Regions from separate parts of the Microbacterium sp. KNMS genome, predicted to be linked through region 2. Evidence: predicted binding sites of a transcription regulator. Region 2 holds the regulator's gene; each other region holds the start of a gene.
What was found. Region 2 encodes HspR, which represses chaperone genes until heat shock. Its sites were predicted from a motif close to AAGTTGAGTCNNNNNGACTCAACTT; they were not measured.
Positions count from the first base shown of each region.

Region 1: the regulator HspR is predicted to act here: its motif matches at 6,860-6,884, upstream of ACWXWW_RS11910 (ATP-dependent Clp protease ATP-binding subunit).
Region 3: the regulator HspR is predicted to act here: its motif matches at 6,614-6,638, upstream of ACWXWW_RS05390 (Hsp20/alpha crystallin family protein).

Region 1 covers NZ_JBSQBP010000017.1:79,267-89,735, reverse strand. The annotation lists gene ACWXWW_RS11930 (carbohydrate ABC transporter permease) at 1-737, opposite strand, end outside; gene ACWXWW_RS11925 (ABC transporter permease) at 748-1,749, opposite strand; gene ACWXWW_RS11920 (nucleoside hydrolase) at 2,031-2,978, opposite strand; gene ACWXWW_RS11915 (3-deoxy-7-phosphoheptulonate synthase) at 2,988-4,064, opposite strand; gene ACWXWW_RS11910 (ATP-dependent Clp protease ATP-binding subunit) at 4,288-6,813, opposite strand; gene ACWXWW_RS11905 (DUF2975 domain-containing protein) at 6,994-7,479, shown strand; gene ACWXWW_RS11900 (helix-turn-helix domain-containing protein) at 7,480-7,689, shown strand; gene ACWXWW_RS11895 (EI24 domain-containing protein) at 7,724-8,479, shown strand; gene ACWXWW_RS11890 (histidine kinase) at 8,455-8,850, opposite strand; gene ACWXWW_RS11885 (WhiB family transcriptional regulator) at 9,073-9,321, shown strand; gene ACWXWW_RS11880 (sensor histidine kinase) at 9,405-10,469, opposite strand, start outside.
Region 2 covers NZ_JBSQBP010000005.1:65,134-75,602, reverse strand. The annotation lists gene ACWXWW_RS04820 (LysR family transcriptional regulator) at 1-531, opposite strand, end outside; gene ACWXWW_RS04815 (DUF1852 domain-containing protein) at 652-1,644, shown strand; gene ACWXWW_RS04810 (methionine synthase) at 1,662-2,702, shown strand; gene ACWXWW_RS04805 (flavin reductase family protein) at 2,689-3,267, shown strand; gene ACWXWW_RS04800 (MarR family winged helix-turn-helix transcriptional regulator) at 3,333-3,806, opposite strand; gene ACWXWW_RS04795 (DUF998 domain-containing protein) at 3,887-4,552, shown strand; gene ACWXWW_RS04790 (heat shock protein transcriptional repressor HspR) at 4,579-5,016, opposite strand; gene ACWXWW_RS04785 (DnaJ C-terminal domain-containing protein) at 5,062-6,042, opposite strand; gene ACWXWW_RS04780 (nucleotide exchange factor GrpE) at 6,120-6,740, opposite strand; gene dnaK (molecular chaperone DnaK) at 6,740-8,599, opposite strand; gene ACWXWW_RS04770 (MFS transporter) at 8,951-10,348, shown strand; gene ACWXWW_RS04765 (Cof-type HAD-IIB family hydrolase) at 10,373-10,469, shown strand, end outside.
Region 3 covers NZ_JBSQBP010000006.1:5,569-16,037, forward strand. The annotation lists gene murJ (murein biosynthesis integral membrane protein MurJ) at 1-304, opposite strand, end outside; gene ACWXWW_RS05370 (DUF6049 family protein) at 297-2,561, opposite strand; gene ACWXWW_RS05375 (LacI family DNA-binding transcriptional regulator) at 2,655-3,632, opposite strand; gene galT (galactose-1-phosphate uridylyltransferase) at 3,719-4,867, shown strand; gene galK (galactokinase) at 4,864-6,060, shown strand; gene ACWXWW_RS05390 (Hsp20/alpha crystallin family protein) at 6,133-6,570, opposite strand; gene ACWXWW_RS05395 (DUF7059 domain-containing protein) at 6,752-8,275, shown strand; gene ACWXWW_RS05400 (CCA tRNA nucleotidyltransferase) at 8,431-9,858, shown strand; gene ACWXWW_RS05405 (glycosyltransferase) at 9,964-10,469, shown strand, end outside.

The DNA of each region.
Region 1 (10,469 bases), on a different contig from region 2:
GTGTACAGGCTCTGGTCGGTGATGTAGATCAGGGTGTCCTGGAACATGTTCCACTGGGCGACGGCGGAGAAGATGGCGACGGTCGCGAGGATCGGGGTCATGTTCTGGAGGTAGACCCGGAAGAACACCTGCAAGATGTTCGCGCCGTCGACCTCCGCCGCCTCCTGCAGCGAGCGCGGCATCGACTCGACGTAGGTCTTGACGAGGATGATGTTGAACGGCTGGACGACGAACGGCAGGACGTAGACCCAGAAGTTGTTCGTGAGCCCCAGCGCCTTGACGATGATGAAGACCGGGATGAGCCCCGCGCTGAAGTACATCGTCACGACCGTGAACCGGTACCAGAAGCTGCGGCCCCACATCCGCTCCTGCGTGAACATGAAGCCGAGGAAGGCCGACGCGAGCACGGTCGCCGCCGTGCCGAGGACCGTGCGCGCGACGGTGACCGCCGCGGAGGTCGCGAGTCCCTTGAGCTGGAAGATCTCGGCGTAGTTCTCCAGGTGGAACCCGACGGGGAAGAGCCGCACATCGCCCAGAGCCGAGGCGTCGTTCGCACTGACCGAGTTGATGATGAGGTAGTAGAAGGGGTACGCGCAGAGGATCGCGAGCACCGTGAACATCGCGTAGTTCAGGATGTGGAACGCGAGGTCGCCGGCCGACCTGCTGCCGGTGCGGGGCGCGCGTCGATCGGGCGCGAGGCCGGGCGCGACGAGTGCGGATGTCTCGGTGACGGTCATGTTCGCTGCCTCAGATGATCGACGAGCCGCGCGTGCGCTTGGCGATGGCGTTGACGGTGAAGAGCAGGACCACGGAGATCAGGCTCTTGAGCATGCCGACGGCGGTCGCCATCGACAGGTTGTTGCCGGTCAGGCCGATGTTGTAGACGTACAGGTCGAGCACCTCGATGTGCTCCTTGTTGAAGGCGTTCTGGAACACGAAGTACTGCTCCATGCCGTTGTTGAGCAAGTTCGCGATCGAGAGCATGAGCAGGACGATGTAGGTCGGCATGAGCTGCGGCACCGTGATGTGCCACATCGTCTGGAAGCGGCCGGCGCCGTCGAGCTTGGCGGACTCGTAGAGGGAGGGGTCGATGCCCGCGATGGCCGCGAGGTAGATGATCGCGCCCCATCCGAGTCCCTTCCAGAGACTCCAGAGCGTCATCGTGATCCAGACGCCCTCGCCGCCCGAGTCGAGGAACTTCATGGGCGCCGTGATGAGGCCGGAGTCGACGAGGACGTCGTTCACGAGCCCCGTGCTCGAGAACAGGGAGAACGCGATCATGTACACGAGCACCCACGAGATGAAGTTCGGCATAGTCGTGAGCGTCTGCACGGAGTTGCGGAACCACGGCGCCTTGATCTCGTTGAGGAAGATCGCGAACGCGACGGGGAGGACCGAGGTCGCGATCCCGAGGAAGCTCATCGCGAGCGTGTTGGTGAGCACCTGCCCGATCTGCGCGATCTGCGCGGGCGAGTTGAACATGAGCTCGAACCACTGCAGGCCGACGAACTCGCTCCCGGCGAGCCCGAGCGCCGGCCGGTAGTCGTACAGGGAGTAGATCCACCCGTACAGCGGGAAGTACGAGAACAGGAAGATCAGCACCATGAACGGCACGATGCACAGGAACATCCCGAACGACGTGCGCCGACCGCGCCGCCGCGCCCGCGACCGCCCGCGCGGCCCGCCGGCACCTGCGGCGAGAGACGCGGTCTCCGGAGCCGCGCTTCCGACCTCCGTGAGCACGCTCATCGCGCGCCTCCTCTGCACCGGCTCATCTCACTCCTTCGTGTGACCCGCGACGTGCCCTCTTCCGAGGATCAGTCGAATCGCTTCGATAAAGCTACGCAGAGACGTCGCGGGCGTCAAGGGGAAATGTGGCGAGCGCACACGATAGGCGCGATCAAGCCCGGAATCACGCGGGTATCGCGGCGCGAGGCGACGTCGCAGCCCTGGCCCGATCGACCGCCATTTGTCGAAGCGCTCCGCGAAACCGCCCGAAGCGGGGGTGCGGCAGGCTGCGGAGCGGCTGGTCAGGCGCTCGCGATGAGATCCACCATCCGGTCCTCGAAGCCCGGCTCGACCTCGAGCACGACCCGATGGCGCGCGCCGTCGACCTCGGGCCATCCGCGCCACATGCCGCGCAGATCGGCCACCGTGCGACCGCGGCTCGGACCGTGCGTCGTGTCGACCTCGACGTGCACGACGGGCGCGACGACGGTCGACACGAGCCCGCACCCGACCGCGACCGCGAGCGCGTCGTGGTTCGCCGAGGTGCGCTCGCCGGTCACCTGCGCGTAGTACCCGAAGTAGTGGTCGAGGATGTCTGCCGCGTATCGCCCGGCGCGGCCGCCCGCGGCGAGGCGCGCGCGATGCTCCTCGGTGAGGAGCGTGCGCATCGTGACGTCGAGGCCCACCATCGTGACGGGCCACGCGGCGTCGAACACGCGCTGGGCCGCCTCGGGATCGTGCCAGATGTTCGCCTCGGCCCCCGGGGTGACGTTGCCGGGGACGAACGACGCGCCGCCCATGATCGTCACGGCGCGCACGCGGGACGGAAGATCGGGATCCGCGTCCAGGGCGAGCGCGAGGTTCGTGAGCGGCCCGACCGCGACGATCTCGAGCTCGTGCGCGTGCTCGCGGCTGAGCCGCAGCAGCAGATCGACCGCGCTCTCGCGCGCGAGGACCGGCGCGAAATCGAGGTCCGCCCTGCCGCCCTGCCCATCGGCACCGTGGACCGCCGTCGAGAACTCCGGCGCCGTGCCGTCATACGGACCGGCGGCCCCCGCGGCAACCGGGACGTCGGAGCGCCCCGCGATGTCGAGCACGTACGCGGTGTTCCGCGCGGCCTGCGCGACATCGATGTTGCCCCAGGTCGCCGTGCACGCGAGCAGCTCGATCTCGGGCGCCCGGCACGCCGTGAGGATGGCCAGGGCGTCGTCGATGCCGGTGTCGACGTCGAGCACGATCTTGGTCGTCACCGCTCGAGCCTACCCGGCGCGTCCGCCCCGCCTCGCGCGCGCGGCTGCCGCCAGCAGGCCGAGCGCGTCGACCGTGGTCTCCCAGGACAGGCATGCGTCCGTGACGCTCTGGCCGTAGACGAGCCCGGCGGGTCCGCGGGCGACATCCAGCGGCTGCGCGCCCGCGACGAGATTGCTCTCGAGCATGACACCCGCGATCGCGCCGCCCGCGGCGACCTGCTCGGCGATCTCGCCGGCCACCGCGAACTGCCGCACGTGGTCCTTCCCGCTGTTCCCGTGGCTCGCGTCGACGACGAGACGCGGCGCGAGGCCGGCAGCTGCGAGGCGCGAGGCCGCGGCCTGCACGTGCTCGGGGCCGTGGTTCGGGCCGTCCGCCCCTCCGCGCAGGATCACCGAGGTGTCGGGGTTGCCGGTCGTCGCGACGAGACTCGCGCGGCCGTCAGCGCCGATTCCGAGGAACGCCTGCGGCGCGGCCGCCGCCCTAGCGGCGTCGATCGCGACCTGGATGCCGCCGTCCATCCCGTTCTTGAACCCGATCGGCATGGACAGGCCGGAGGCGAGCTGTCGGTGGATCTGACTCTCGGTCGTGCGCGCGCCGATCGCTCCCCACGTGACGAGGTCGGCGATGTACTGCGGGCTGATCGGCTCGAGGAACTCGGTCGCGCAGGGCAGACCGAGCGCCGTGACGTCGCGGAGGAAGCGGCGGGCGAGACGCAGTCCGGTCGCGATGTCATGGCTTCCGTCGAGGTGCGGATCGTTGATGAGTCCCTTCCAGCCGACCGTCGTGCGGGGCTTCTCGAAGTAGGTCCGCATGACGACGAGGAGATCCTCGTCGTGGCGCCGGGCCTCCTCCGCGAGCCGCGCGGCGTAGTCGAGCCCCGCGGCCGGGTCGTGGATCGAGCACGGGCCGACGACGACGAGCAGGCGGGGATCGTCTCCGGTCATCACCGAGCGGACGGCCTCGCGCGCGGCGCCGACGAAGGGGGCGCTGTCGGCGCCGGGCAGCTCTGCGGCGATCTCAGCGGGGCTCGGGAGGGTCGTGAACGAGGCGACGTGGATGTCGGATGCGGCCTCGATGGTGTCCATGGCAGGTCCTGTCCCTGGTCGGGGCGGACCCTCTTGCGCAGAGCCCGCCGATACGGCGAAGGGCAGAGCGATCGCTCTGCCCTGTCGGCTCTGGAGGTGTCGGCACGCTACATCCGCGACGGCCCCTCCAGAGCCGACTCGTCATACGCATACCAACGGGTTGTCATGCCGCCACTCTAGTGCACGGAGGGCGGGCGGGTCGCCCCGTCCGCCCTCCGATCTCTCACGCGGCTGCCGGAGCCATCCGCTCCGCACGGACGACGAGACCGTCGTCGATCGCATCGACCGTGACCGAGCCGCCGTCCGCGAGCTCCCCCGTCACGAGCAGATCCGCGATGCGGTCGTCCACCTCGCGCTGGATGAGACGGCGCAGCGGTCGAGCGCCGAACTCGGGCTCGTAGCCGTTGCGGGCGAGCCACGCCACCGCGGCATCGGTCGCCTCGAGGGCGATATCGCGCGCGGCCAGCCGCGCGCGGGTCGCCCCCAGCAGCAGGTGCACGATCTGCGCGAGCTGCTGCTCGTCGAGCTTGCGGAAGAGCACGATCTCGTCGATGCGGTTGAGGAACTCGGGGCGCATCGACTCGCGCAGCCGCCCCATCACGCGGTCGCGCAGATCCTTCTCGTCGAACTCGCGCCCCGCGGCCGAGAAGCCGATCGCGCCCGAGCGCGAGGTCAGGAACTCCGAGCCGAGGTTCGAGGTCATCACGACGACCGTGTTGCGGAAGTCGACGGTGCGCCCCTGCCCGTCGGTGAGCCGCCCGTCGTCGAGCACCTGCAGGAGCAGGTTGAACACGTCGGGGTGCGCCTTCTCGATCTCGTCGAAGAGCACGATCGAGTACGGGTTGCGCCGCACGCGCTCCGTGAGCTGACCGGCCTCGTCGTATCCGACGTATCCCGGAGGGGCCCCGACGAGGCGCGAGACGGTGTGCCGCTCGCCGAACTCGCTCATGTCGAAGCGCACCACGGCGCTCTCGTCGTCGAACAGGCTCGCCGCGAGCGCCTTCGCCAGCTCGGTCTTCCCGACGCCGGTCGGCCCGAGGAAGAGGAACGACCCGACCGGGCGGCGGGCGTCGCCCATGCCCGTGCGACTGCGGCGGACGGCCTTGGCGACCGCCGTCACCGCATCGTCCTGGCCGATCACGCGGGCGTGCAGCTCCTCCTCGAGACCGGCGAGACGCTCGCGCTCGCTCTCGGTGAGGCGGTTCACGGGGATCCCGGTGGCGCGGCTGATGACGGCCGCGATCTCGGGCTCGTCGACGATCGCGCGGCCGGCTCCGTCGGCCGAGGTGGCGTCGGCGAGGCGCGCCTGCACGGTCGCGATCTCGTCGCGGATGCGGGAGGCCTCCTCGTAGTGCTCGGCCGACACCGCGGCGTTCTTCTCCGCCTCGAGCTCCGCGAGACGCGCGACGAGCTCCTGCGTGTCGACGGGAGCGCCCAGACGCAGCCGCACCCGGGCGCCGGCCTGGTCGATGAGGTCGATCGCCTTGTCCGGCAGCACGCGGTCGGACAGATAGCGGTCGCTCAGCTCGACGGCCGCCCGCAGCGCGTCGTCGGTGTAGGTGACACGGTGGTGCTCCTCGTACGCCGGGCGGAGCCCCTCGAGGATCGCGATCGCGTCCGCGGGCGACGGCTCGCCGACCCGCACGGGCTGGAAGCGGCGCTCGAGCGCGGCGTCCTTCTCGATCTTGCGGTACTCGGAGAGCGTCGTCGCGCCGACGAGGTGCAGGTCTCCGCGAGCGAGACGCGGCTTGAGGATGTTGCCCGCGTCCATGGCTCCCTCTCCCCCGCCGCCGGCGCCCACGAGGGTGTGGATCTCGTCGATGAAGAGGATGAGCTCGCCCTTCTGCGCGGCGACCTCCTCCATCGTCTTCGTCAGGCGCTCCTCGAAGTCGCCGCGGTAGCGCGTGCCCGCGAGCATCGCGGGGAGGTCGAGTGCGACGACCCGGCGGTTCCGCAGCTGCTCCGGAACGGCTCCCGCGACGATGGCGGACGCGAGGCCCTCGACGACGGCGGTCTTGCCGACGCCGGCCTCGCCCACGAGCACGGGGTTGTTCTTCGTCCGGCGCGAGAGGATCTCGATCGTCTGCTCGATCTCGTCGGCGCGGCCGATGACCGGGTCGAGCTCGCCGTCCCGCGCGAGCGCCGTGAGGTCGGTGCCGTACTTCTCGAGCATCGATCCGCCCGCGGTCCGCCCTGCGCCCTGCTCGGGCGCGGCCTGCGGGTCCACGCTCTCGCGCGCGCCCTGGGTGAGGGTCTCCGCGGTCACGCCCGAGCGTGCGAGGATCTGCCCGGCGGGCGTGTCCTGTGCGAGCACGAGGGCGAAGAAGAGGTGCTCGGGGTCCACATAGGTCGAGCCAGACGAGCGCGCCACCTGGAACGCGTGGAACAGCGCCCGCTGCACGGCCGCCGTCACCGCGGCGGCGTCGACGTGGGCCGAGGCACCCTCGCGCGGAAGCCGCTCCTCGGCCTCCCGTGCGATCCCCTCGGGGTCTCCGCCGACGCGCGAGATCGCGTCGGCGACGGTCGCGTCGCCGACGAGCACGTGGAGGACGTGCAGCGCGTCGAGCTCGAGCTGCCCGCGACCGAGGGCGTAGCGCCCCGCCCGCTGCAGGAGCTCCTGCGTGCGCGAGCTGAGGAAGCGGCTGAGATCGATCGAGCGGCTCGCGCGAGCACGCTCGCCCTGCAGATAGCGCGCGAGGAACTCGTCGAACGAGCTCGGCCCATCCTGGGGGAAGTTGTTCTCGGGCATGTCCCGGCATCTCCTTGAAAGTTGCGTCGTTCCCTATCAAGTATGGAACTTGAGTCGGAGTCTATCAAGATCAACGCGATCCCGTGCGCGCTATTCCCGCCCGCGAGAATCTGTCGAGCGACTTGCACTATCGAACGACTATCGATAGATTTCCGCTGTGGTTCAACGAGCGGAGCGACCGTGAGCAGAGCGACGATCCTCATCCTGCGCGTCGTCATCGCCCTCGCCCTTGCGGGGTCGGTCGTCGTGCAGGCGTTCCTCCTCCCGCTGATCTGGGTCGACCTCGAGGGCGTGGAGACGGCGTCGCGGGTCGCCTTCGTCGTCATCCTCGGGCTCGGCGTCGCGACGATGCAGGTCTTCGGGGTGTGCGTGTGGCAGCTCCTCACCAGGGTCCGGCGCGGCTCGATCTTCTCGGAGTCGTCCTTCCGCTACGTCGACGTCATCATCGGGGCGATCGCCGCGGCCGCCCTGCTCGCCTTCGCGCTCGCGATCCTCCTCGCCCCGGGCAGCGCGGCCCCGGGTCTCGTCGGCCTCGTCTGCGGTGCGTCGCTCGTCCTCGGGGGGATGGCGCTGCTCGTCGTCGTCATGAAGGCGCTGCTGCGGCAGGCGATCGCGCGCGAGCACGAGGCGCAGGCCCTGCGGGACGAGCTCGGCGAGGTGATCTGAGTGCCGATCATCGTGGACATCGACGTCATGCTCGCCCGCCGGAAGATGTCAGTCGGCGCGCTCGCCGAGCGGATCGGCATCACCCCCACCAACCTCGCCGTGCTCAAGAACGGACGCGCCAAGGCCGTCCGCTTCGCCACGCTCGACGCGCTGTGCGAGGCGCTGGAGTGCCAGCCGGGCGATCTGCTCCGCTGGGAGCCCGAGGAGTGAGCCCGCGGCGCACGGCGTTTGCTTTCATGGACGCATGAGCGAGTTCTGGGCGGGCGTGCGCACGCTGCTGGAGGGGTTCGGCTGGTGGCGGCGAGATCCGCGCGTGATGGCGGCCGCGCTCATCCCCGCCGCGATCGTCGGCGCGGCGATGGCAGCCGCGCTCATCACCCTCGGAGCGCTCCTTCCCGCGATCGCCGAGGGCCTCACCCCCTGGGCGGAGGACTGGGCCGCGATCTGGACCATCCTCGTGCGCGTGCTCATCGGCGCCGCCGTGCTCGCGGGCGGACTCGTGGTGGCGGTGACGACGTTCACCGCCCTCACCCTGCTCGTGGGCGAGCCCTTCTACGACCGGGTCTGGCGCTCGGTCGAGGCCGCGCGCACGGGGTCCGTTCCCGAGAGCGCGCACGGCTTCTGGCGATCGGTCGCAGACAGCGCGTCGCTCATCGCCCGCGGGCTCGCGATCGCCGTCGCGAGCGTCGCGCTCGGGTTCGTCCCCGTGGTCGGCGCACCGCTCGCCGCCGTCGTCGGAGCCGCGCTCTCCGGCTGGGTGCTCTCCGACGAGCTCTCGGCACGTGCGCTGTCTGCGCGAGGCATCGGGGCGCAGGAGCGACGGGCGCTGCGGCGCGGCTCCCGCGCACGGGTCGCGGGATTCGGGATGGCGACGCACGTGTGCCTGCTCGTGCCCCTGGGCGCGATCGTCGCGATGCCGGCCGCCGTCGCCGGCAGCACGCTCCTCGCGCACACGCTCCTCGAGCGGCGCTCCGCTCAGTCGTCGAGCGCGCGGGGCTGAGCCCGCCCGGCATCGCGCGCGGCGAAGAGCAGCACGGCGAGCACGATCGCGGCCGGGACCGCGAGGCCGACCGCGGCGGCGACATGCGCGTACTCCCCCGTCGCGGCGCCGATCGCGACCGCGATGATGAGCAGCTGCACGACGATCGCGCCGGATCGTCCCCAGGACAGGCCTCGTGCGATGCCGCGCGCGAAGGCGCCCACGGCGAGGGCGCCGACGAGCGTGAGCAGGAGGAGGGCGATCGCGCTGGGCATCGAGGCGACATCCGCCGAGCCGAGCGCGAGCACCTGCCAGCCGGCGAGGGCGAGCACGCCCACCGCCTCGAGTCCGACGAGCACGGCAGCCGTCCGTGCGGTCGCGCTGGTGGCCATGGCTCTCCTCGCTCCCCGTGCCTCACACCGCACGCACGATCAGGGAACGGACAGAAAAAACCCTTGCCCGAGAACCTCGCGTGTATGACAATTGTTAACGGTGTGTTTCCCACAGCGTGGTGGGGCGGAACCTGCACAGGTCCGTCGCACATCCAGCGTAATCCACCCGTTTTGCCACGCTGTGCTTTCCCTGAGAAACCCCACCCCGCAAGGAGCATTCCTATGGACTGGCGCGACAAGGCCGCCTGCCTCACCGTCGACCCCGAGCTGTTCTTCCCCGTCGGGAACACCGGCCCCGCGATCGACCAGATCGAGAAGGCGAAGTCCGTCTGCGCTCGCTGCACGGTCACCGAGATCTGCCTGCAGTACGCCCTCGAGACCGGCCAGGACTCGGGCGTCTGGGGCGGCCTCAGCGAGGACGAGCGCCGCGCGCTCAAGCGCCGCGCCGCTCGTGCCCGTCGCGCCAGCTGACCTGAGGCACCGTCGCGCGAGCTGACCGGAAGGCACCGTCATCTGAAGAAGCCCCGCCTCGGCGGGGCTTCTTCATGTCCGGGTCAGCTGCGGATCCACCTCAGGGGAACCGCGATCGTGACCTCGGTCCCGCCGTGGAAGGCCGTGTCCGGCGCGTCGATCGTCGACCAGTCGATCGTCCCGGAGAGCTCTCCCTGGATGAGCGTGCGGACGATCTGCGTGCCGAGGCCGCGGCCGACCTGGCCATCGGGCAGACCGCTGCCGGTGTCGCGCACGCGCACCTCGAGGCGGGTGTCGTCGCGGTCGGCGACGATCTCGACCTCGCCCTCGCGCCCCGCGAGCCCGTGCTCCACGGCGTTCGTGACGACCTCGGTGAGCGCGAGCGCGAGCGGCGTCGCGTACTCGCTGGGGAGCGTTCCGAATCGGCCCTTCGTGCGCGTGTGCGCGACCGTGTTCTGCGCGGCCGCCACCTCCGCGACGAGGCGCAGCACGCGCGCGAACACCTCGTCGAAGTCGACGTTCTGCGCGAGCCCCTCCGACAGCGTGTCGTGCACGACGGCGATCGCGGCGACCCGCTGCATGGCCTGAAGCAGCGACTCGCGCGCCTCCTCCGAGGTCGTGCGCCGTGCCTGGATCCGCAGCAGCGAGGCGACCGTCTGCAGGTTGTTCTTGACGCGGTGGTGGATCTCGCGGATCGTCGCGTCCTTCGTGATGAGCTCCTGCTCCTGGCTGCGCAGCTCGCTCACGTCGCGGCACAGGACGATCGCGCCCGTGCGGTGACCGTGGTCCTTGAGCGGGATCGCGCGCAGCGACACGGTCACGCCGCGCGCCTCGATGTCGCTGCGCCATGGCGCACGGCCCGAGACGAGGATCGGCAGGCGCTCGTCGGTGTCATGAGACGCCGGCAGGATCTGGCTCGTCACGTCGGCGAGGTTCTCGCCCTCGAGCTCCTCCGCGAAGCCGATGCGGTTGAACGCCGACAGCGCGTTCGGGCTCGCGAACGTGACGATGCCGTCGACGTCGAGGCGGATGAGCCCGTCGGCGGCGCGCGGGGCGCCCCTGCGCGGCCCGGTCGGCGCCGAGAGGTCGGGGAAGTCGCCGGTCGCGATCATCCGGAAGAGATCGTCGGCGCAGTCGTTGAAGGTGAT
Region 2 (10,469 bases):
GAGGAACAGCGGATGGAACGCGAGCCCCGAGTCCCGGAGCAGCTTGTCGATCACCTTCCGGTTGAAGTCGTTCCGGTAGAGGATGCCGATCTCGCTGCGGAGCGTGCGGACATCCTCGATGATGTCGCCCGTCCGGGTCTCCCGCAGGGAGAACTCGTACTCGGCCGCCCCGCTCGCCTGGACCATCCGCACGAACGCGTCGACCGCGAACGAGTAGTGCTGCGCCGAGATGCCGAGCAGACGCCGCGACGGGGGCCGGTCGAGGTAGCGCTGCTCGAGGAGCTCCACCTGCTCGACGACCTGCCTCGCATAGCCGAGGAACTCCGCCCCGTCGAGGGTGAGCGTCACGCCGCGTGCCGAGCGCACGAGGAGCGTGCGCCCCACGCGCGCCTCGAGCTCCTTCATCGCCGCCGACATCGTCGGCTGCGCGACGTAGAGCAGGTCGGCGGCACCCGAGATCGAGCCCTCGGCGGCGACCTCGATGAAGTAGCGGAGCTGCTGCAGCGTGAGACCGCTCGTTCCCTGTGCCATAGCCAAAGACTATATGGAGGGATAGCGTCGTCTTCTTACCCGATATCGCCCGAATCCCGGCACGATGGAGGCTCCGACGACCGAGGATCGACCCGACCCTCATCACCCCTGGATTGGCCCATGGCGAGCGCATTCGAGTTCAGCATCACGACCACCCCCTTCGACGAGGACTACACGCCATCGGAGAGCTCCCGGATCACGACCAACTTCGCCAACCTCGCGCGCGGCGAGCGCCGTCAGGAGAACCTCCGCAGCACCCTGACCATGATCGACCGGCGGTTCAACGACCTCGCGCACTGGGACAACCCGACCCGCGACCGCTACACCCTCGAACTCGAGATCGTCTCCGTGCAGCTGCGCACGTCGGCGGATGACGAGGCTCAGCCGTTCCCGCTGCTGGAGGTCCTCGACACGCGGATCATCGACCGGCACACGGGCGCCCGCCACCACGGGATCGTCGGCAACAACTTCTCGTCCTACATCCGTGACTACGACTTCAGCGTCGTCCTGCCCGCGGCGAAGGATGGCGCGGGGGCGCCCGCGCTCCCCCGCGACTTCGGCGTCCTCCATGGCAGGCTCTTCCAGCACTTCCTCGACTCGGATGTCTACCGGCAGCGCTTCCCGCAGGCGCCCGTCATCTGCATCAGCGTCTCGACGAGCAAGACCTACCACCAGACCGGCAACAGCCACCCCGTCCTCGGCGTCGAGTACCAGCAGGACGAGCACTCCCTGACCGACGAGTACTTCGGCAAGATGGGGCTCCGGGTGCGCTACTTCATGCCGCGCGGAAGCGTCGCGCCGCTCGCGTTCTACTTCCGCGGCGACCTGCTGAACGACTACTCGAACCTGCAGCTCATCAGCACGATCAGCACGATGGAGACGTTCCAGAAGATCTACCGCCCCGAGATCTACAACGCGAACTCGGCCGCCGCCGCCGTCTACCGCCCGAGCCTGGGTGCGCAGGACTTCTCGCGGACGCAGATCTCCTACGACCGCGAGGAGCGCAGCCAGCTCGCCGTCACGCAGGGGAAGTACGCGCAGGAGCACTTCATCGAGCCGAACCGCGAGCTGCTGGAGCAGTGGACCGCCGGCGACCCCGTTCTCGTCGCATGACCCCCGGAGGACCATCCATGACCCCCGCGCTCCTGCCGACCTCGATCGTCGGCAGCCTTCCCAAGCCGTCGTGGCTCGCCGAGCCGGAGACGCTCTGGTCCCCCTGGAAGCTCGAGGGCGCCGCGCTGACCGAGGGCAAGCAGGATGCGATGCGCATCGCCGTCCAGGAGCAGACGCGCCGCGGCATCGACATCATCGGCGACGGGGAGCAGACGCGCCAGCACTTCGTGACGACGTTCATCGAGCACCTCGACGGCGTCGACTTCGCACAGCGCAGGACCGTGCGCATCCGCGACCGCTACGACGCGAGCGTTCCGACGGTCGTCGGCGCGGTGCACCGCGAGCACCCCGTGTTCGTCGACGACGCGGCGTTCCTCCGTGCGAGCACCGACCGCCCGATCAAGTGGACGCTGCCGGGCCCGATGACGATGGTCGACACGCTCTACGACGCTCATTACCGCAGCCGCGAGAAACTGGCGTGGGAGTTCGCGACCATCCTCAACCAGGAGGCCAGGGAGCTCGAGGCCGCGGGCGTCGACATCATCCAGTTCGACGAGCCCGCCTTCAACGTCTTCCTCGACGAGGTCAAGGACTGGGGCGTCGCCGCCCTCGAGCGCGCGTGCGAGGGGCTGCGCGCCGAGACCGCCGTGCACATCTGCTACGGCTACGGGATCAAGGCGAACACCGACTGGAAGGCGACGCTCGGCTCGCAGTGGCGCCACTACGAGGAGTCGTTCCCGCTTCTGCAGCGGTCGGCCGTCGACATCGTCTCGCTCGAGTGCCACCACTCCCGCGTCCCGCTCGAGCTCGTCGAGCTCGTCCGCGGCAAGAAGGTCATGCTCGGCGCGATCGACGTCGCGGATGAGACGGTCGAGACCCCCGAGGAGGTCGCCGACACCCTCCGCCGTGCGCTCGCCTACGTCGACGCGGACAAGCTCGTGCCCAGCACGAACTGCGGCATGGCGCCGTTCCCCCGGGAGGTCGCGCTGCGCAAGCTCAGCGCGCTCAGCGCGGGCGCGGCCATCCTGCGCGAGGAGCTGGCCGATGCGCGCGTCTGAGGCGTCACCCGCCGACGTGCCTGCCGAGACCCCGCGTCACGGCTTCGCGCCGTCGCTGTCGCCCGACGACTTCAAGGCCCTCTTCCGGGGGCACCCCGGGGGCGTCACCGTCATCACGGCGGATGCCGGCGACGGGCCCGTCGCCCTGACGGCGACCTCGGTCGCGTCGGTGAGCGCCGAGCCCCCGCTCCTGGTGTTCTCGATCTCGGCGCTGTCGTCGGCGTCGGACGTTCTCTCGCGCGCCGAGACCGTCGTCGTGCACTTCCTCGACGCTCACGATCTGGAGGTGGCGAAGCTCGGCGCCGCGAGCGGCGTCGACCGCTTCGCCCAGGAGCACCCGTGGACGCGCCTCGCCACGGGCGAGCCCGTGTACGAGGGCGTGCGCGCGTGGGTGCGCTGCGCGGTCATCGACCGGATGGATGCGGGCACGTCGACGGTCGTCGCGGCCCACGCACTGCAGTCGCACATCGAGCGCGACATCCACCCGGGCGACGTCGGCGACGCGCTGGTCTATCACAACCGCACGTGGCACCGCCTCGGCGAGCACTCGCGCATCGAGCCCTGACGGCGTCGTCCTCGATCGTTGGGCGTCGACACGCTCGGGGCCTGGATCCCGCGTGAGCGGGCGGATCAGACGGACCGGGCATTCGCCCGCTCCGTCGCCGCAGCGGCGTGGCCGAGGAAATCGGCGATGACCCCGAGCGCGTGCTCGTCGAGCCCCGCCAGTGCCGAGTTCAGGTCTTCGCCGAGGGGTGCGAGCAGACCGAACAGCCTCGGGAGGTGATCGGGGAGAGGCCGCACGAGCACCGTCCGGCGATCGGCCTCCGCGCGCTCGCGCGCCACCCATCCCTGCTCGACCAGACGACGGACGATCCCGGTCGTCGTCGCCGGTGGGAGAGCCAGCATGCGCGACAGCTCGCCGATCGGGACAGGTCCGTGGCGGTGAACGAGGTTGAAGCACTGCAGCTCGACCGGGCGGAGTCCGACCTGCGCACTGAGATGGTGCCCCAGAATCGCAAGCTGGAGCTCCAGCTCCCGGTAGCGGTCGAGCACGCGCCACACCCCGGAATCGCCGCTGTTGATATCGGGCACGGATTCGGACACCGTCTCATCCTCGCAGGGCCCCGTGTCCGTTCCCGCGGAGAAGTCTTTCGGTTTTCGTAGCAATCCGCTACGGTTCGATCATGACCAACGGTTTCGATGCACGCGCGGCGGTCACCCGATCGATGCTCGGCTGGGGTGCTGTCGCAGGGCCGTTCTATCTGCTTTTCGGCCTGACCCTGGCTCTCACCCGTGAAGGGTTCGACCTCTCGCGGCACGCCCTGAGCCTGCTGACCCTCGGCGACGTCGGCTGGCTTCAGGTCGTGAACTTCGCCCTCACCGGCCTCATGGTGGTCATCGCAGGCTGGGGCCTCCTTCGCACGCCCGATGGTCGCGCTCGCGGCGTCGGGGTCGCCGTGATCGTCGCCGGGGCTTCGATCGCGCTGGCGGGCATCTTCCGGCCCGATCCCGCAGGCGGATTCCCGCCGGGCTCGGAGATGAGCATGAGCGCGAGCGGCATCCTGCATCTCGTCCTCGGCGCGCTCGAGTTCGCCGCGTTCGCGGTCGCCGCCCTCCTGCTCGCGCGGCTCTTCCGAGCACGCGGAGAGCGGCGACACGCTCTGCTCTCGCGCATCGCAGGCATCGCCGTCGTCGCCGCGTTCCTGGCCGGGGCGGCGCTTGCGACCGCGCCCGTGGGGGTCGCCCTCCTGTGGCTCGCCGTCGTCATCAGCTTCGCCTGGCTGCTCGCTGCTTCGGTCTGGGCATACCGGACCGTCCCGCATCCCGACGCCGACAAGCGCCTCGTGTAGCGCGGGGCCGCGCACGCCTGCGGGCGTCAGTCGGTGGGACGCCAGAGCACCACGTCGGTCTGCCGGCGCACGCGGGTGCCCGCGCGCAGCGTCACGACTGCGCCGTTCGCGCTCGTCGCGAACACGCGCGCGCCCGGACGCTGCTCGCGCTCGGCGCGCAGCTCGCGCTCGAGCTCCCGGACACGGCCGCGCAGCTCCTGCACCTCGTTCTCCATGTGCAGGATGCGCTCGATGACGGCGAGGCGCACACCCTCGGACGACAGCCGCGCGACCTCGCGCAGCTGCTCGATGTCGCGCAGGGAGTAGCGCCGCGATCCGCCGCGCGTGCGCCCGGGGACGACGAGGCCCATGCGGTCGTACTGCCGCAGGGTCTGCGGGTGCATGGCGGCGAGCTCGGCAGCCGCCGCGATGGGGAAGATCGGCGCATCGGGGTCGATGTCGGCCGGGTCGACCGGGATCGGCATGGTGCTCACCTCCTGAAGGTGTCGGGGGCGGATGGCGGCAGCGGGTTACTGCTTCGCCTTCGCCATCATCTCAGCGCGGGGGTTCTCCTTCGGCTCGGCCTCGCGGTAGGCGAGGAGCGCCTCGCGCGCGGCGTCGTCGAGATGCGACGGCACAGCCACCTGCACCTCGGCGAGGAGATCGCCCGTGCCCTTGCTGGACGCGATGCCGCGTCCCTTGACGCGGAGCACGCGGCCGGAGGGCGTGCCGGGGGCGACGCGCAGCTTCACGGGGTCGCCACCGAGCGTCGGAACCTCGATGGTCGCGCCGAACACCGCCTCGGTGAACGTGATCGGCACGGTCACGCGGACGTTCAGGCCGTCGCGCGTGAAGACGGGGTGCGATCGGACGGCGACCTCGACGACGATGTCGCCGCTCTCCCCTCCGTCCGGCGAGGGACGCCCGCGCCCGCGCAGGCGGATCTTCTGGCCATCCGCGACGCCCGCGGGGATCTTGACCTTGAACGGCTTGCCGTCCTCGCCCTGGAGCGTGATGGTCTCGCCCTTGGCGGCCGTCGTGAAGTCGATCGTCGTGCGCGCACGCACGTCGGCGCCGCGCTGGGGGCCGCCGAAGCCGCGGTACCCGCCCGTCGACTGCCCGAAGCGGCCGGAGCCGAAGCCTCCGCCCCCGCCGGAGAACATCGAGAAGATGTCGTCGAAGTCGCCGGGGGACGCCGTGCGCTGCTGCGTGAACCGGCTGAAGACGTCGTCGAACCCGCCGCCGGCGCCGCCGGGCGCGGTGAACCGCGCACCCGAGCCCATCGCGCGCAGCTCGTCGTACTCCTTGCGCTGCTCGGGGTCGGAGAGCACCGAGTACGCCTCGCTGATCTCCTTGAACCGCGACTCCGCAGCCGCGTCGCCCGGGTTCGAGTCAGGGTGGTACCTGCGCGCGAGCTTGCGGTAGGTCTTCTTCAGATCCGCGTCGCTCACGTTCTTGTCGACGCCGAGGATCTTGTAGAAGTCCTTGTCGAACCAGTCCTGACTGGCCATCTGCACCTTCTTCTTGCGAATGCTCTACGCGTGATCCGGAAAGCGGTCGGCCCCGCCGCAGCGGGGCCGACCGGGAGTCATTCCGCCGGGACGGCGACGACGACCTTGGCGGGGCGCAGCTCGACGTCGCCCAGCAGGTAGCCGACCTCGACGACCTCGAGGATCGTGCTCTCGGTCGTGCCGGGGACCGGCTGCTGGAAGATCGCCTCGTGGCGCTGCGGGTCGAACGTCTCGCCGGTCGCGCCGAACGCGACGACGCCCAGGCGCTCGGCGACGCCGCGCACCTTGGCCGCGACGGCCGAGAACGGGCTGCCCTCGGCGAGGTCGCCGTGCTTCTCGGCGCGGTCGAGGTCGTCGAGCACGGGGAGGAGGCCCTTCACGGCCTCGCCCCTCGCGCGGGAGATCTCGATCTCGCGCTGCTCCTCGGTGCGGCGACGGTAGTTCGCGTACTCCGCCTGGAGGCGCTTGAGGTCGTGCAGGAGCTGCGTCTCGTAGTCGCTCTTCTCCGCCTCCGCCGCCTCGTCGGTCTGCTCGGCGCCGAGGATGTCGTCGACCGTCAGGCCGTCGCCCTCCTCCGCGGTCTCAGCCGGCTGCGCCGCGGGGTCGGAAGCGGCGGCTTCCGACCCCTCGGCGTCCGGCTGGACCTCGTCGCCGTCGGGCTGCTCGCCCTGGGGCTCCTCGAAGTCCTTGTCCGTCATCAGCTCTTCTTCTCGTCCTCGTCGTCCACGACCTCGGCGTCGATGACGTCCTCATCCGCCGAGCTCTGCTCGCCGGCCGGGGCGTCCTGCGGCGCCTGCTCCTGCGCGGCCTGAGCCTGCTGGTAGATCGCCTCGCCGAGCTTGGTCTGGCTCTCGTTGAGCTTCTCGAACGCGGCCTTCACGGCGTCGTCGTCCTCGCCCGCGAGCGCGGTCTTGAGCGCGTCGACGTCGGCCTTGACCGAGTCCTTCACGTCGGCGGGGAGCTTGTCGTCGTTCTCCGAGATGAGCTTCTCGATCGAGTACGCGAGCGTCTCGGCCTGGTTGCGGACATCCGCAGCCTCGCGGCGCTTCTTGTCCTCGGCCGCGTGCTCCTCGGCGTCGCGGACCATCCGCTCGATGTCCTCCTTCGAGAGCGACGAGCCGCCCGTGATGGTCATCGACTGCTCCTTGCCCGTGCCCTTGTCCTTGGCGGACACGTGCACGATGCCATTCGCGTCGATGTCGAACGTGACCTCGACCTGCGGCACGCCGCGGGGCGCCGGCGCGATGCCGGTGAGCTCGAAGGTGCCGAGCGGCTTGTTGTCGCGGGTGAACTCGCGCTCGCCCTGGAAGACCTGGATGGCCACCGACGGCTGGTTGTCGTCTGCGGTCGTGAAAGTCTCGCTGCGCTTGGTCGGGATGGCCGTGTTGCGCTCGATGAGCTTGGTCATCACGCCGCCCTTGGTCTCGATGCCGAGGCTCAGCGGGGTGACGTCGATGAGGAGGACGTCCTTGCGCTCGCCCTTCAGCACGCCCGCCTGGATGGCGGCGCCGACGGCGACGACCTCGTCCGGGTTGACGCCCTTGTTGGGCTCCTGGTTCGTCTCGCTCTTCACGAGCTCGCTGACCGCGGGCATGCGGGTCGAGCCGCCGACGAGCACGACGTGCGCGATGTCGGAGACCTTGATGCCCGCCTCGCGGATGACGTCCTGGAACGGCTTCTTCGTGCGCTCGAGGAGGTCCTTCGTGAGGTCCTCGAACTTCGCGCGCGAGATCGTCTCGGACAGCGACACGGGGCCGTTCTCCGTGAGCGACAGGTACGGCAGGTTGACGCTCGTCGACGTCGAGCTCGAGAGCTCCTTCTTCGCCTGCTCCGCAGCCTCCTTGAGGCGCTGCAGGGCGATCTTGTCGTTCGAGACGTCGACGCCCGTGGAGTCCTTGAACTGCTTGATGAGGTAGTCGACGAGGCGCTGGTCCCAGTCGTCGCCACCGAGGCGGTTGTCGCCCGCCGTGGCACGCACTTGGATGGTCGAGAAGTCGTCGTCCTTGCCCACCTCGAGCAGCGAGACGTCGAAGGTTCCGCCGCCGAGGTCGAAGACGAGGATGAGCTCGTCCTCCTTGCCCTTGTCGAGACCGTACGCGAGGGCGGCGGCCGTGGGCTCGTTGATGATGCGCAGGACGTTGAGGCCCGCGATCTCGCCGGCCTCCTTCGTGGCCTGGCGCTCGGCGTCGTTGAAGTACGCGGGCACGGTGATGACGGCGTCGGTCACCGTGTCGCCCAGGTACTGCTCGGCGTCGCGCTTCAGCTTCTGGAGGATGCGCGCCGAGATCTCCTGCGGCGTGTACGACTTGTCGTCCACCTTGAACGTCCAGTCGGTGCCCATGTGGCGCTTGACCGACGCGAGGGTGCGGTCGACGTTGGTGACGGCCTGGCGCTTCGCGGTCTCGCCGACGAGCACCTCGCCGTCCTTGGTGAACGCGACGACCGACGGGGTCGTGCGGAAGCCCTCGGCGTTGGCGATGACCTTCGGCTCGCCGCCCTCGAGGACCGAGACGACCGAGTTGGTCGTCCCGAGGTCGATACCCACAGCACGTGCCATGTTGCTTCTCCTTCTGTCGCTGCCTGAAGTCTGCGCGCGATCTTGAGTCGCGCTGACTCAAGCGTACGGCGACAGCCGGGGGAAGTCAAGAAACTTGATACAGCCCGACTCAACTTCACCCCGCGCCCTCGAGACTAGCGCCGGTCGTCGAGACCGGTGTAGCGGGCGTCCGAGACTAGCGCCGGTCGTCGAGACCGGTGTAGCGGGCGTCCGAGACTAGCGCCGGTCGTCGAGACCGGTGTCGGGAACACAGGTCTCGACGCCGGACACTAGTCTCAGCGGGAGAACGGGCGGCAGACGGCGCGACGGCGCGCCACCGCGCGTTCACCGAGGAGGCCTAGCGTGACCGACATGCCCGAGCCCGCCCGCCCCTCCGCGCCGCCCGCGGCCGCCGACACCGCCGCGCTGACCGTGATGGGGCTCGAGCTCCCTCAGCGCGCTCCCGCATCGCGCGGCACCGTCTTCGCCTGGGCGCTCTGGGACTGGGCGACCCAGCCGTTCAACACGGTCATCCTCACGTTCATCTTCACGGCGCTCTACCTGACGACAGACGCCTTCCTTCCGCCCGATGTGCAGGGTCTCGCCGACGAGGACCCGGTCAAGGTCGCGGCTCTCGCCGACCTCGCGTCGGGCCTCGGATGGGGCACCACGGTCGCGGGCCTCCTCATCCTCCTGCTCGCGCCGGTTCTCGGACAGCAGGCGGATGCCGCGGGCCGGCAGAAGCTGTGGCTCGGGATCGGCACGGGGGCGCTCATCGTCTGCATGCTCGGCCTGTGGTTCGTCGAGCCCACCCCGACCCTGTTCTGGCTGGGGGTCGCGCTGATCTCAGCGGGCATGGTGTTCGGCGAGATCGCGGCCGTCAACTCCAACGCCATCCTCGTCGGCATCGCGACGCCGAAGACGATCGGGCGCATCTCGGGCCTCGGCTGGGGGTTCGGGTACCTCGGCGGCATCGTCGCCCTCGCTCTCGTCATCGTCTTCTACCTGGGCGACTGGTTCGGGCTCTCGTCGGAGGGCGGCCTCCCGTTCCGCGTCATCGCGGTCGGCTGCGCGCTGTGGACGATCGCGTTCGCCATCCCGATCTTCGTGAAGGTGCCCGAGCCCTCGCTCGGGCGCCCCGAGCGCCGCGTGGGCTTCGTGCAGTCGTACGCGCTGCTCGTGAAGGATGTCGCCGGCCTCTACCGCTCCCCCGCCACGCGCCCGACCTTCTGGTTCCTCCTCGCGAGCGCGGTCTTCCGCGACGGCCTCGCCGGGGTGTTCACGTTCGGCGCGGTGATCGCTGCGACCGTCTTCGGCTTCGGCACGCTCGAGCTCATGATCTTCGGCGTCGCCGCTAACGTCATCGCGGGCGTCTCGACGATCATCTCGGGTCGCCTCGACGACCGGTTCGGGCCCAAGCGCATCATCCTCTTCTCGCTCGGCGCGATGACCCTCGCGGGGCTCGCGGTCTTCGCACTCGCCGATGCCGGGCGCACCGTGTTCTGGATCGGCGGGCTCATCCTGTGCGTGTTCGTCGGACCGGCCCAGGCGGCGTCGAGGTCGTTCCTCGCCCGGGTCACGCCCGCGGGCCGCGAGGGCGAGATCTTCGGCCTCTACGCGACGACGGGGCGCGCCGCGAGCTGGATGGCCTCGGCCGCGTGGGCGCTCCTCATCACCGTCACGCACCAGACGACGTTCGGCATCCTCGGCCTCGTGCTCGTCCTCCTGCTCGGATTCCTCCTGCTGCTGCCCGTGAAGGCCGCGCGGTGATCCGGGGCGGGTAGCGTCGGGAGCATGCCCCGCACCGCCCGCCGTCGCATCGTGTTCCTCGACATCGACGGGACGATCCTCGACCACGATGGGACCATCCCGCCCTCGACGCCCGATGCCA
Region 3 (10,469 bases), on a different contig from region 2:
CGAGCACGCTCGCGCCCGCGAGCAGCACACCGCCCAGCGTCATGAACTTCGAGATGTGCGAGGCCCCGCCGTCCTCGCGCGCGCTCCACCTCACGATCTGCGGCACGATCACGGCCGTCAGGACGCCCGTCGAGATGATCATGAAGATGTTGTTCGGCAGCTGGTTCGCCGCCGTGAACGCGTCGGAGGCGTTGCCGAACGAGCCGACCGCCGCGATGAGGACGATCGAGCGCACGAGACCCGTGACCCGCGAGGCGAGCGTCCCGGCCGCGATCATGGCGCTGGAGCGGCCGAGGCTAGTCATCCGATGCGTCCCTCTCCCCTGCGGGCGGGCCATCCGCGCCGTCCGCCGTCGCGCCGTCCGCATCCGCGCCATCCGGGGTCGCGCGCTCGGCCATCCGCCGGCGTCGCCGGAGCACCGTGCGGATCACGCCGCCCACGACGAGCAGCACGATGATCGCGACGAGCACGGCGATGCCGATGCGCTCCCACTCGGCGCGCACGGTCACGTCCATGGTCTGCACGCCGCCGATCTGCTCGCCCGATGCCGTGAACAGCGAGACCGCGAGCTGCACCTCGCCGCTTCCGACGCGCGCCTCGACGGGGATCTCGACGCGCGGGTTGCTGCCCGCCGGCACCTGCACCTCGATGCGCTCCTGCACGTCGAGGCGCACGTTGTCGGGCTGCACCTCGAGCACGACCGTGATGGGCCACGCGAGGCTGTTGCGCACCCAGACCGGCAGCGGCGCCTCGGCGCTCAGCAGCTGCACCTGGTCGGACACCGTGACGCCGATGCCGTCGACGCGCTGAGCGGTCAGCTCGGCGTGCGCGCCGATGGCCTCGCGCCAGCGGTCGGGGTCGTCGGTCCATCCGACGCCGAGCAGCTGCAGGGCCTCGGCGCGCGCCTGGCCCGTGAGCAGCTCGGGCTCGTCGAGCGCCGACGCCATGTGCGCGAGGCCCGGCTCGGCGGACGTGAAGGCCGAGACCGCCGCGGTGCGCTCCGGCTCCGGCGCGACCTCGGACACCGTGACGGGCTGCGCCTCGGCCTCAAGGACGTCGGTGAGCGGCACGGCCTCGACCGAAGCATTGCGGGTGACGCTCTCGATGGCGTCGCGCAGGCTCTCCTCGGTGCGGATGGCCGTGGGCGCCTCCGCGTCGTCGGCCGGGTAGGCGGGGCGGTCGAGCGCGACGAGGAGCGGAGCTCCTCCGGTCTCGTGCGCCGCAAACCACAGCTCCGCGGAGGCCTCGACGAGATCGTCCTCGTGCGCGCTCTGGTCGAGCGCGGCGGCGCTGAGCACCTCGGAGATGGCCTCGTCGTACACGAGCGCGCCCTCGGCGCGCGCGGGCACGGCGGCTCCTTCTGCTCCCTCGGCGGTCGACGTCGAGGGGATGAGCGTGGTCGCTCCCTCCACGGCGAGAGCGGACACGACGTCGGGGCCCGCGGATCCCTCGGCCGGCCAGTACACGCGCGCCGCCTCCTCGCCGATGGAGAGGAGCTCCTCGAGGGAGGGGTAGGCGGGTTCGTCCGGCGCGGCGGGCTCCTCCTCCGCGGCGGGCGTGGCCGACGGCGTCGGCTCCGGTGCCGCGAAGTTCTCGCCGCTCTCGAACGCGCGCAGGCTCGTGGGCGCGAGCGGCGCCGCGAGGCCGGCCTGGATCTGCGGTGTCACGTCGGCGTCGCCGAACTGGAGGGCGAAGCGCTCGTTCGGCAGCTCCTCGAGCCGCTCGAGCCACTCGAGGGCGGCAGCGGGCGCTGCCGTGCCGAGCGCGCGGATCGCCGCCGGGATGGCCGGATCGACCGCGAGCACGGCCGTCGTGCCGGCGACGGCCTCGAGCGCCTGCGACAGCGCGCCGTCGGGGCCGGTCAGGGTGCCGATCTCGTCGGCGGTGAGGAGCCCCGCCGCGGTCGGCGGCGCGGTGATCGGGACGATGACCGAGACCGGCGCGCGCTCGCCGTCGGCGACCACGACGACGCTGCGGCCCTCGACCGCGGACGCGCCTGCGCCGAGCGTCGCGCGCAGCGGGTAGACGCCGGCTGCGAGGCCCTCGAGGCCGGCGACATCCGCCGCGACCGAGAGCTCCTCGGTCGCGCTCGCGCCTCCGCCGACCTCGTCGACCGGTGCGGTCTGGAGCGTCGCGAAGTCTCCGTCGGCGTCGCCCGACGTCAGCCAGGCGTCCAGCGCGGCGCGGTCGCCGAGTGCCGAGCGCGCGATGTCGAGGCGGAGCGTGCCCGCCGGCAGCGCCTCCGCGCCGGGGTTGGCGATCGTCGCCGTCGCGTTGAGGGCGGCACCGGCGCCGAGCACTCCCTGCTGTGCGGGGAGGAGCGAGAGAGCGGGCGCCTGGTCGTCGTCGTCCGCGTCTGCGGGAACGCCGACCCGCGCCTCCTGCCCGCTCTCCTTCGGAGCGGTCACGTGCCGGCGGGGCGCATCGGATGGCTCGGAGGTCGCATCGGGGACCGACGCGAGCGCGGGCTGGGCGCCCAGGAGCAGCGCGAGCAGGACCGCGGTCGGCGCGCCCAGACGTCGCAGACAGCTGCGTGCCTCGGCCGTGCGGCGGTGGGTCATGGACATCCTGCTCATCGGGTCGTGCGAGGGCGCACGGGACCGTTCAATCCTACGAACACGGCTGGACGCGCCCTGCGAGGCGTGCCGCAGTGGTCACCGGGGCCGCAGCGAGCTCTCGCGGACGATGAGGCGCGTGGGCACGATCGTGCGGTCGGCCACGACGTCGCCCGCGAGCAGCGCGAGGAGCAGGTCGACCGCGGTCGAGCCGAGCTCGTCGAAGTCCTGCGCCACCGTCGTGAGCGGCGGCCAGTAGTCCGCCGCGTCGACGACGTCGTCGAACCCGGCGACAGCGAGGTCGTCGCGCCCCGCTGCGTGGGCGGCGTGCAGGGCGCCGAGCGCCATCTGGTCGTTCGCCGCGAAGACCGCGGTCACCGCGGGGTCCGCGACGAGCTCCTCCGCGAGATCGCGGGCGGTCGCGGCCGTCCAGTCTCCGCGCAGAGGACGCGGCGCGGTCGCGCCCCTCGCCGCGAGGGCGGCGCGCCATCCCCGTTCGCGCTCGGCGGCGGCGAACGAGCCCGCGGGGCCGGCCAGATGATGCACGGAGGCGTGCCCCTGCGCGAGGAGGTGCGCGGTGGCGCTCTCGGCGCCGCCGGCGTGATCCGACGAGATGACGGTGAACCGCTCGCTCGTGTCGGCGTCGACCGCGACGACGGGGAACCCGGGCTCCGCGGCCTCGTGGATGCTCGGTGTCGCCTCGTTGAGGACCACGGCGCCGTCGACGCCGTGGTCGGCGAGCGCCGCGAACGCCGTGTCGGCGCGCTCGGCGTCCTCCGAGAGCGTCACCACGAGGACGGCGTGGTCCCGGGCCGACGCGGCCTGCGTGACGGCCTCGAGCATGCGGGTGTTGCCGACCGAGGCCAGCGTGCGCACGACGACGCCGATCGTGCGGGTGCGGCCGGTCCGCAGGGCGCGCGCGGTGCGGTTCGGCCGATAGCCGAGCTGAGCCATGGCGGCCTCGACCCGCGCGCGGGTCGTCGGGTCGACGCGAGGAGATCCGTTGGCGACGCGCGAGACGGTCTGGCCCGAGACCCCGGCGAGTCGGGCGACGTCGGCGGCCGACACCTGCGCCATGGGGTCTCCCTTCTCCTGCGACCCACTTTGCACTACCATCCATGTTGACGTCAACACGCGCGGCATCGCGCAGGAACGGAGGAGCCATGGTGGCACCGGGGACGACGCTGGGCGCCGGCGTGGTCAAGCGCGTCGCGCGTCTCGCCGACGGGCGCGAGCTCATCTACTACGACGACCCGGGCACGACGCTGCCCGAGGAGCGGCGCATCGACGAGCGCGAGCTCGGTCCGCGGCCCGAGACGGCGACGATGCGTCGCGACGTGCTCACGGGCGATTGGATCTCGGTCGCCGCCGCGCGCCAGAACCGGGCGTTCCTGCCGCCGGCCGAACTCGACCCGCTCGCCCCGCAGACGCCGACGAACCCGTCGGAGGTGCCGAGCCTCTACGACGTCGCGGTCTTCGAGAACAAGTCGCCGTCGTTCGGCCCGGCACTCGACGTCGCCACGGGGGACGCGCCCGCCGCCGTCGACCCGCCGCTCGGCCTCGACGACCTCGACGCGCCGGGGCTCGGCCGCAGCCGCACGTCGGTCGGCCGCTGTGAGGTCGTGTGCTTCAGCCCCGAGCGCGAGGGCTCCTTCGGCACGCAGACGGAGACCCGCGCTCGGACCGTCATCGAGGCATGGGCAGACCGCACCGCCGCGCTCTCGGCCCTGCCGGGCATCCGCCAGGTCTTCCCGTTCGAGAACCGGGGCGAGCAGATCGGCGTGACGCTGCACCATCCCCACGGCCAGATCTACGCGTACCCCTACATCACGCCGCGCACGAAGCTCCTGCTGCAGGCCATCGAGCGCGAGGGCGCCGATCTGTTCGAGAGGATCATCGCCTTCGAGCAGCAGGGTCCCCGCGTCGTGCTCGAGGCCGAGCACTGGATCGCGTACGTGCCGTTCGCCGCGCGATGGCCCGTCGAGGTGCACCTCGCGCCACGGCGCCACGCCCCCGACTTCGCCGCTCTCACGGACGCCGAGCGCGACGAGCTCGCCTCGGTGTACCTGCGTCTGCTGCGGGGCGTCGACCGTCTCTACGACACCCCCACGCCGTACATCGCGGCGTGGCATCAGGCGCCCGTCGACGTCGCGAGGGACACGGCGCGGCTGCACCTGCAGCTCACCTCGCCGCGTCGCGCGGCCGACAAGCTCAAGTACCTCGCCGGATCGGAGGCCGCCATGGGAGCGTGGATCGGGGATGTCCCGCCCGAGCAGACCGCAGAGCGACTGCGCGAGGCGGTGGGGGCATGACCGCGCAGCACGAGGCGATCGAGCTGCTCCGCTCGCTCACCGCCGGAGAGCCGGTGGGCGTCTGGTCGGCGCCGGGGCGCGCCAACCTCATCGGAGAGCACACCGACTACAACGAGGGCTTCGTGCTCCCGTTCGCGATCGAGCACCGCACGTATGCCGCGGTCGGCATGCGAGGCGACCGCATTATCCGGGTCATCTCGACCCTCGACCGGGCCCCGTTCGAGCTGTCGATCGACGCGCTCGCGGCCACCTTCGACGGCGCAGCGGGTCACGCCGTGCAGAGCGGATCGGTGCCCGAGTGGGCCGCCTATCCCCTCGGCGTCGCCTGGGCCGCCCTCGCGGCGAGCGGGCGCAGCGCGTCGGACGTCGGCGGCCTCGACATCGCCCTCGCATCGGACGTGCCGGTCGGCGCGGGACTGTCCTCGTCGGCGGCGATCGAGGGGGCGACGGCGTCGGCGCTCAGCGATCTGTGGGAGCTCGGGCTCGACGGTCTCTCGATCGCGAAGATCGGGCGGACGGCGGAGAACGAGGCGGTCGGCGCGCCGACGGGCATCATGGACCAGGTGTCGTCGACGCTCGGCCGGCCCGACGCCGCGACCTTCCTCGACTGCCGGACCCTCGCGACGGAGTCCGTCGACCTCGGCTTCGCCCGGGAGGGGCTCGCCCTGCTGGTCATCGACACCCAGGTCACGCACGCGCACTCGACGGGCGGCTATCGCGAGCGCAGGGCCTCGTGCGAGAAGGGCGCGGCCGACATGGGCGTGCCCTCGCTGCGCGACCTGTCGGTCGACGACCTCGCGCGCGCCGCGGAGACGCTCGACGAGGTGACCTTCCGCCGGGTGCGGCACATCGTGACGGAGAACCAGCGTGTGCTGGACACCGTCGCCACGCTGCGCTCGGCCGGGCCGCGGGCCATCGGCGACCTCCTCGTGGCGTCGCACGCGTCGATGCGGGACGACTTCGAGATCTCGGTGCCCGAGCTCGACACCGCCGTCGAGGCCGCGCTCGCGGCGGGTGCGATCGGCGCGCGGATGACCGGCGGCGGCTTCGGCGGCGCGGCGATCGCGCTCGTGGACGCCGATCGAGTCGACGCCGTCGCCGAGGCGGCCCGTGCGGCCTTCGCGGAACGCGGCTTCCGGGCGCCGCACACCTTCACGGTGACGCCGTCGGAGGGCGCGCGTCGCGACGCATAGCCAGCGCACAGGGAGAGGGGCAGATGCGATCGCATCTGCCCCTCTCCCTGTGCGCGCGGATGATCCGGGGGATCAGGAGGTGAGCTCGGGGGCCGTCAGCGTCTGGCTGCTGTCGCCCGAGCGCTGCACCTCGATCTTGCGCGGCTTCGCCTTCTCGCTGATCGGGATGAGCACGCTCATCACGCCGTTCTCGTAGGTCGCCGTGATGCGCTCGGTATCGATGCCCTGGCCGAGGTTCAGCTGACGCATGTACGCGCCCGTCGGCCGCTCGCGCGTGATCCACTTCACGCCCTCTTCGCTGCGGCCCGTCCGCTGGGCGCGGATGGTCAGGAGCTGGCCGTCGACATCGATGTCGACGCTTCCGGGATCGATGCCGGGAAGGTCGGCGCTCAGCACGTAGTGGTCTCCATCGCGGTAGAGATCCATCGGCATGAGGCGGGGGCCCTGGCGGTCGAAGAGCTGCTCGGCCACCCGGTCGAACTCACGGAACGGATCGAAGAACATCGCCATCGTGATCGTCCTCCTCTGTTCGCTCGGCGCTGTTCGCAACATCACCTTGAGTCGCATCGACTCATGTTTCAAATTAGCACTCTCAGGGGGAGAGTGCTAAAAGTGCGCTGTGAGCTCCCTTCGAGCTCGCTCGGAGCGGCGCGGGGAAGCGGATGACACGAGCGCGCGGTTGAATGGTCGGGTGAGCCCGCACCCCGATTCCGCCCTGTGCCGCGACCTCGCCGCCGACCTCTCGGCCGCCCGGTTCCGATCCGAGGCGCTGCGCGCGATGTGGGGAGTCGAGGCCGACGACGCGATCGGGCGCGGGCTCCGCGCCCCCGCCCTCCGGGCCATCCGCGAGCGCGACGACGCGCTCGCCGTCCTCGCGCGGCTGCTCGTCTTCGGCGTCGGGCAGCCGCTCACCGCGGTCGACGCCGCGCTCCCCCGAGTCGGCGCCCGCGGGCTCGTCGCACTCGGACTCGCCGCGGTCGACGCCGACGTCGTCGCGCCGCTCGCGGTCATCCGCCCCCAGTCCTTCCACGACGACCGCGGTCCGGGCGAGTGGCTGCTCGCGAGCGACCTCGACGAGATCGCCCTCGGCGGGGGCGCGCTCGCGGAGGATCACGTGCTCGGCGCGGGCGGAGCATCCCTCACGCTGGCCGGTCTGCAGCTTCCGACTCCCGTGCGGACGGTCCTCGACCTCGGCACGGGGTGCGGCATCCAGGCCCTGCGCGCCCGTCGCTTCGCCGACCGGGTCGTCGCGACGGACATCTCCCGGCGCGCCCTCCGCTTCGCGGAGCTGAATGCGGCGCTCGCGGGCGCGACGGGCATCGAGACGCGGGCCGGGTCGCTGTTCGACCCCGTCGCCGGGGAGGTGTTCGACCGCATCGTGTCGAATCCGCCGTTCGTCATCACGCCGCGGGTCATGGGCGTGCCCGCGTACGAGTACCGCGACGGCGGGCTCGTCGGCGATGCGCTCGTGCAGCAGGTCGTCGCGGGCGTCGGCCGCCACCTCGCTCCGGGCGGAACCGCGCAGTTCCTCGCGAACTGGGAGACGAAGGACGGCGTGCCCGGGCTCGACCGCATGCGCGCCTGGGTCGAGGCGTCCGACGTCGCTCTCGAGGCGTGGGTGATCGAGCGCGAGGAGCTCGACCCGATCGCCTACGCCGAGATGTGGATCCGCGACGGCGGCACGGCCCCCGGCAGCCCCGAGCACGACCGACTCCTCGACGCCTGGCTCGACGACTTCTCGGAGCGAGGCGTCACGGCGATCGGCTTCGGCTACGTGCTCCTGAGGAGGGCGGATGGCGCGCCGCGGCTCGCGCGCTATGAGCGCGTCACGCAGGCGATCCCGTCGGAGGGCGCGCTCGGAACGCACCTCGCGGCGGTGCTCGCGGCGCACGACCGCATCGCGCCCCTCGCCGACGCCGAGCTGCTCGCCCTGCACCTGCGGGCGGCGCCCGACGTCACCGAGTCTCGTCACCACCTCCCCGGCGCCGCGGACCCCAGCGTGATCGAGCTGCGTCAGGGCGGCGGCTTCGGGCGCTCCGTGCAGGCCGCCCCGGCGCTCGCCGCGCTCGTCGGCGCGTGCGACGGGGAGCTCGCCCTGGGGCAGATCGTCGCGGCGCTCGCGCAGCTGCTCGAGACGGACGAGGACGCGCTGCGTGCGGGGCTCCTGTCCGCCGTCCGCGAGCTCGTCCTCGACGGCTTCCTCGCCCCCGCCTGACCCCGCCCCCGGCCCCCGGGCCCCCGGCCCCGGCCCCCGCCCCCCGGGTCCGTGAGACTAGCGCTCGTCGCCGAGACCAGTGCACCGGGCGCTGGTCTCGACGACGGACGCTAGTCTCGAGGGCCGCCCTGCGACCGCCCGGTACCCTGGAAGCCATGCTCAACATGGCCGCCGGTCTCGCGCGCCTCGGCGACCTCGCGGCGTCGCCCGTGGTCGCGACCCTCGCGCAGGCGTTCGCCGATGCGGGTCACGACCTCGCGGTCGTCGGCGGACCCGTGCGCGACGCCCTCCTCGGGCGGACGACGAACGACCTCGACTTCACGACCGACGCGCGCCCCGACGACATCCTGCGGATCGTCACGCCGGTGTCCTCCGCGCAGTGGGACATCGGCCGGGCGTTCGGCACGATCGGCGCGCGCGTGCAGGGCGAGCAGGTCGAGATCACGACCTACCGTGCCGACAGCTACGACGGCGAGACGCGCAAGCCGACCGTCGAGTTCGGCGACACCCTCGAGGCCGACCTCACGCGACGCGACTTCACGGTGAACGCGATGGCGCTGCGCGTCCCCGACGTGCGGCTCGTCGACCCGACCGGCGGCGTGGAGGACCTCGTCGCGGGCGTCCTGCGCACGCCGATCGATCCGCGGGTCAGCTTCGGAGACGACCCGCTGCGCATGCTGCGCGCCGCCCGCTTCTCCGCGCAGCTCGGCTTCGCGATCGAGGAGGGCACGCTCGCGGCGATCGCCGACCTGCGCGAGACGCTCGCGATCGTGAGCCCCGAGCGCGTCCAGGGCGAGCTGACCCGCCTCCTCCAGACCGACGACCCCGTGCGCGGGCTGCGCGTTCTCGTCGAGACGGGCCTCATCGACCAGTTCCTCCCCGAGATCCCCGCGCTGCGCCTCGAGGTCGACGAGCACCACCACCACAAGGACGTCTACGAGCACTCCCTCACCGTGCTCGCGCAGGCCATCGAGCACGAGCGCGCGCGCCATCCGGACGCCGAGCCCGATGTGAAGCTGCGCCTCGCCGCCCTCCTGCACGACATCGGCAAGCCGCGCACCCGCAAGCTCGAGCCCGGCGGAGCCGTCTCGTTCCACCACCACGACCTCGTCGGCGCGCGGATGGCGAAGAAGCGGCTGCAGGCGCTGCGCTACGACGGCGAGACGATCGGCTCGGTCTCGAAGCTCATCGAGCTGCATCTGCGCTTCTTCGGCTACGCCGAGGGCGCGTGGACGGATTCCGCCGTGCGGCGCTACGTGCGCGACGCGGGCGACGAGCTCGAGCGCCTGCACATCCTCACCCGCGCCGACGTCACGACGCGCAACCGCCGCAAGGCCGCGCGTCTCGCGCACGCGTACGACGACATCGAAGCGCGCATCGCGGCTCTCCGCGAGCAGGAGGAGCTCGACGCCATCCGCCCCGACCTCGACGGGAACGAGATCCAGCGGATCCTCGACGTGGGCCCGGGCCCGGTGGTCGGGCAGGCGTACCGGTTCCTGCTCGACCTGCGCCTGGATGAGGGCGCGCTGGGCCCCGAGGAGGCCGAGCGACGGCTGCGCGCGTGGTGGGCCGAGCAGGGCTGAGCCGCGTCGGCACGCCTCACAGTCAGCTCCAAACTGTTGCAATAGGCTCGGGAAGACTTCCCCCAGGCCGCATGGCGCCGCCACGAACTGCACTGTGAGGCATCCGTGACCACTTCCGCGTCCGACCGACTGACCATCCTGCTCGGGTGCGACACGTTCTCGCCCGACATCAACGGGGCGGCCCGGTTCGCGGAGCGCCTCGCCGCGGGTCTCGTCCAGCGCGGACACGACGTGCACGTGAGCGCGCCGAACACGGCGTGGAAGCGCACGGCGCCGCGCACCGAGGTCATCGAGGGCCAGCCGATGACCCTGCACCGGCTGCCGTCGGTGCACCTGTGGTGGCACGAGTGGCTCCGATTCGTGTGGCCGTGGCGCTCGAAGCACTACGCGCGCCAGGTCCTCGACGCCGTGAAGCCCGACGTCGTGCACATCCAGTCGCACATCGTCATCGGCCGCGGCCTCGCCCGCGAGGCGCGCAAGCGCGGCATCCCCGTGATCGCCACGAACCACGTGATGCCCGAGAACATCGTCGACTCGACGAAGCTGCCGCCCGCCCTCAACCGCCTCCTCGTCAAGCTCGCGTGGGACGACGCCAAGCGCACGTTCGACCT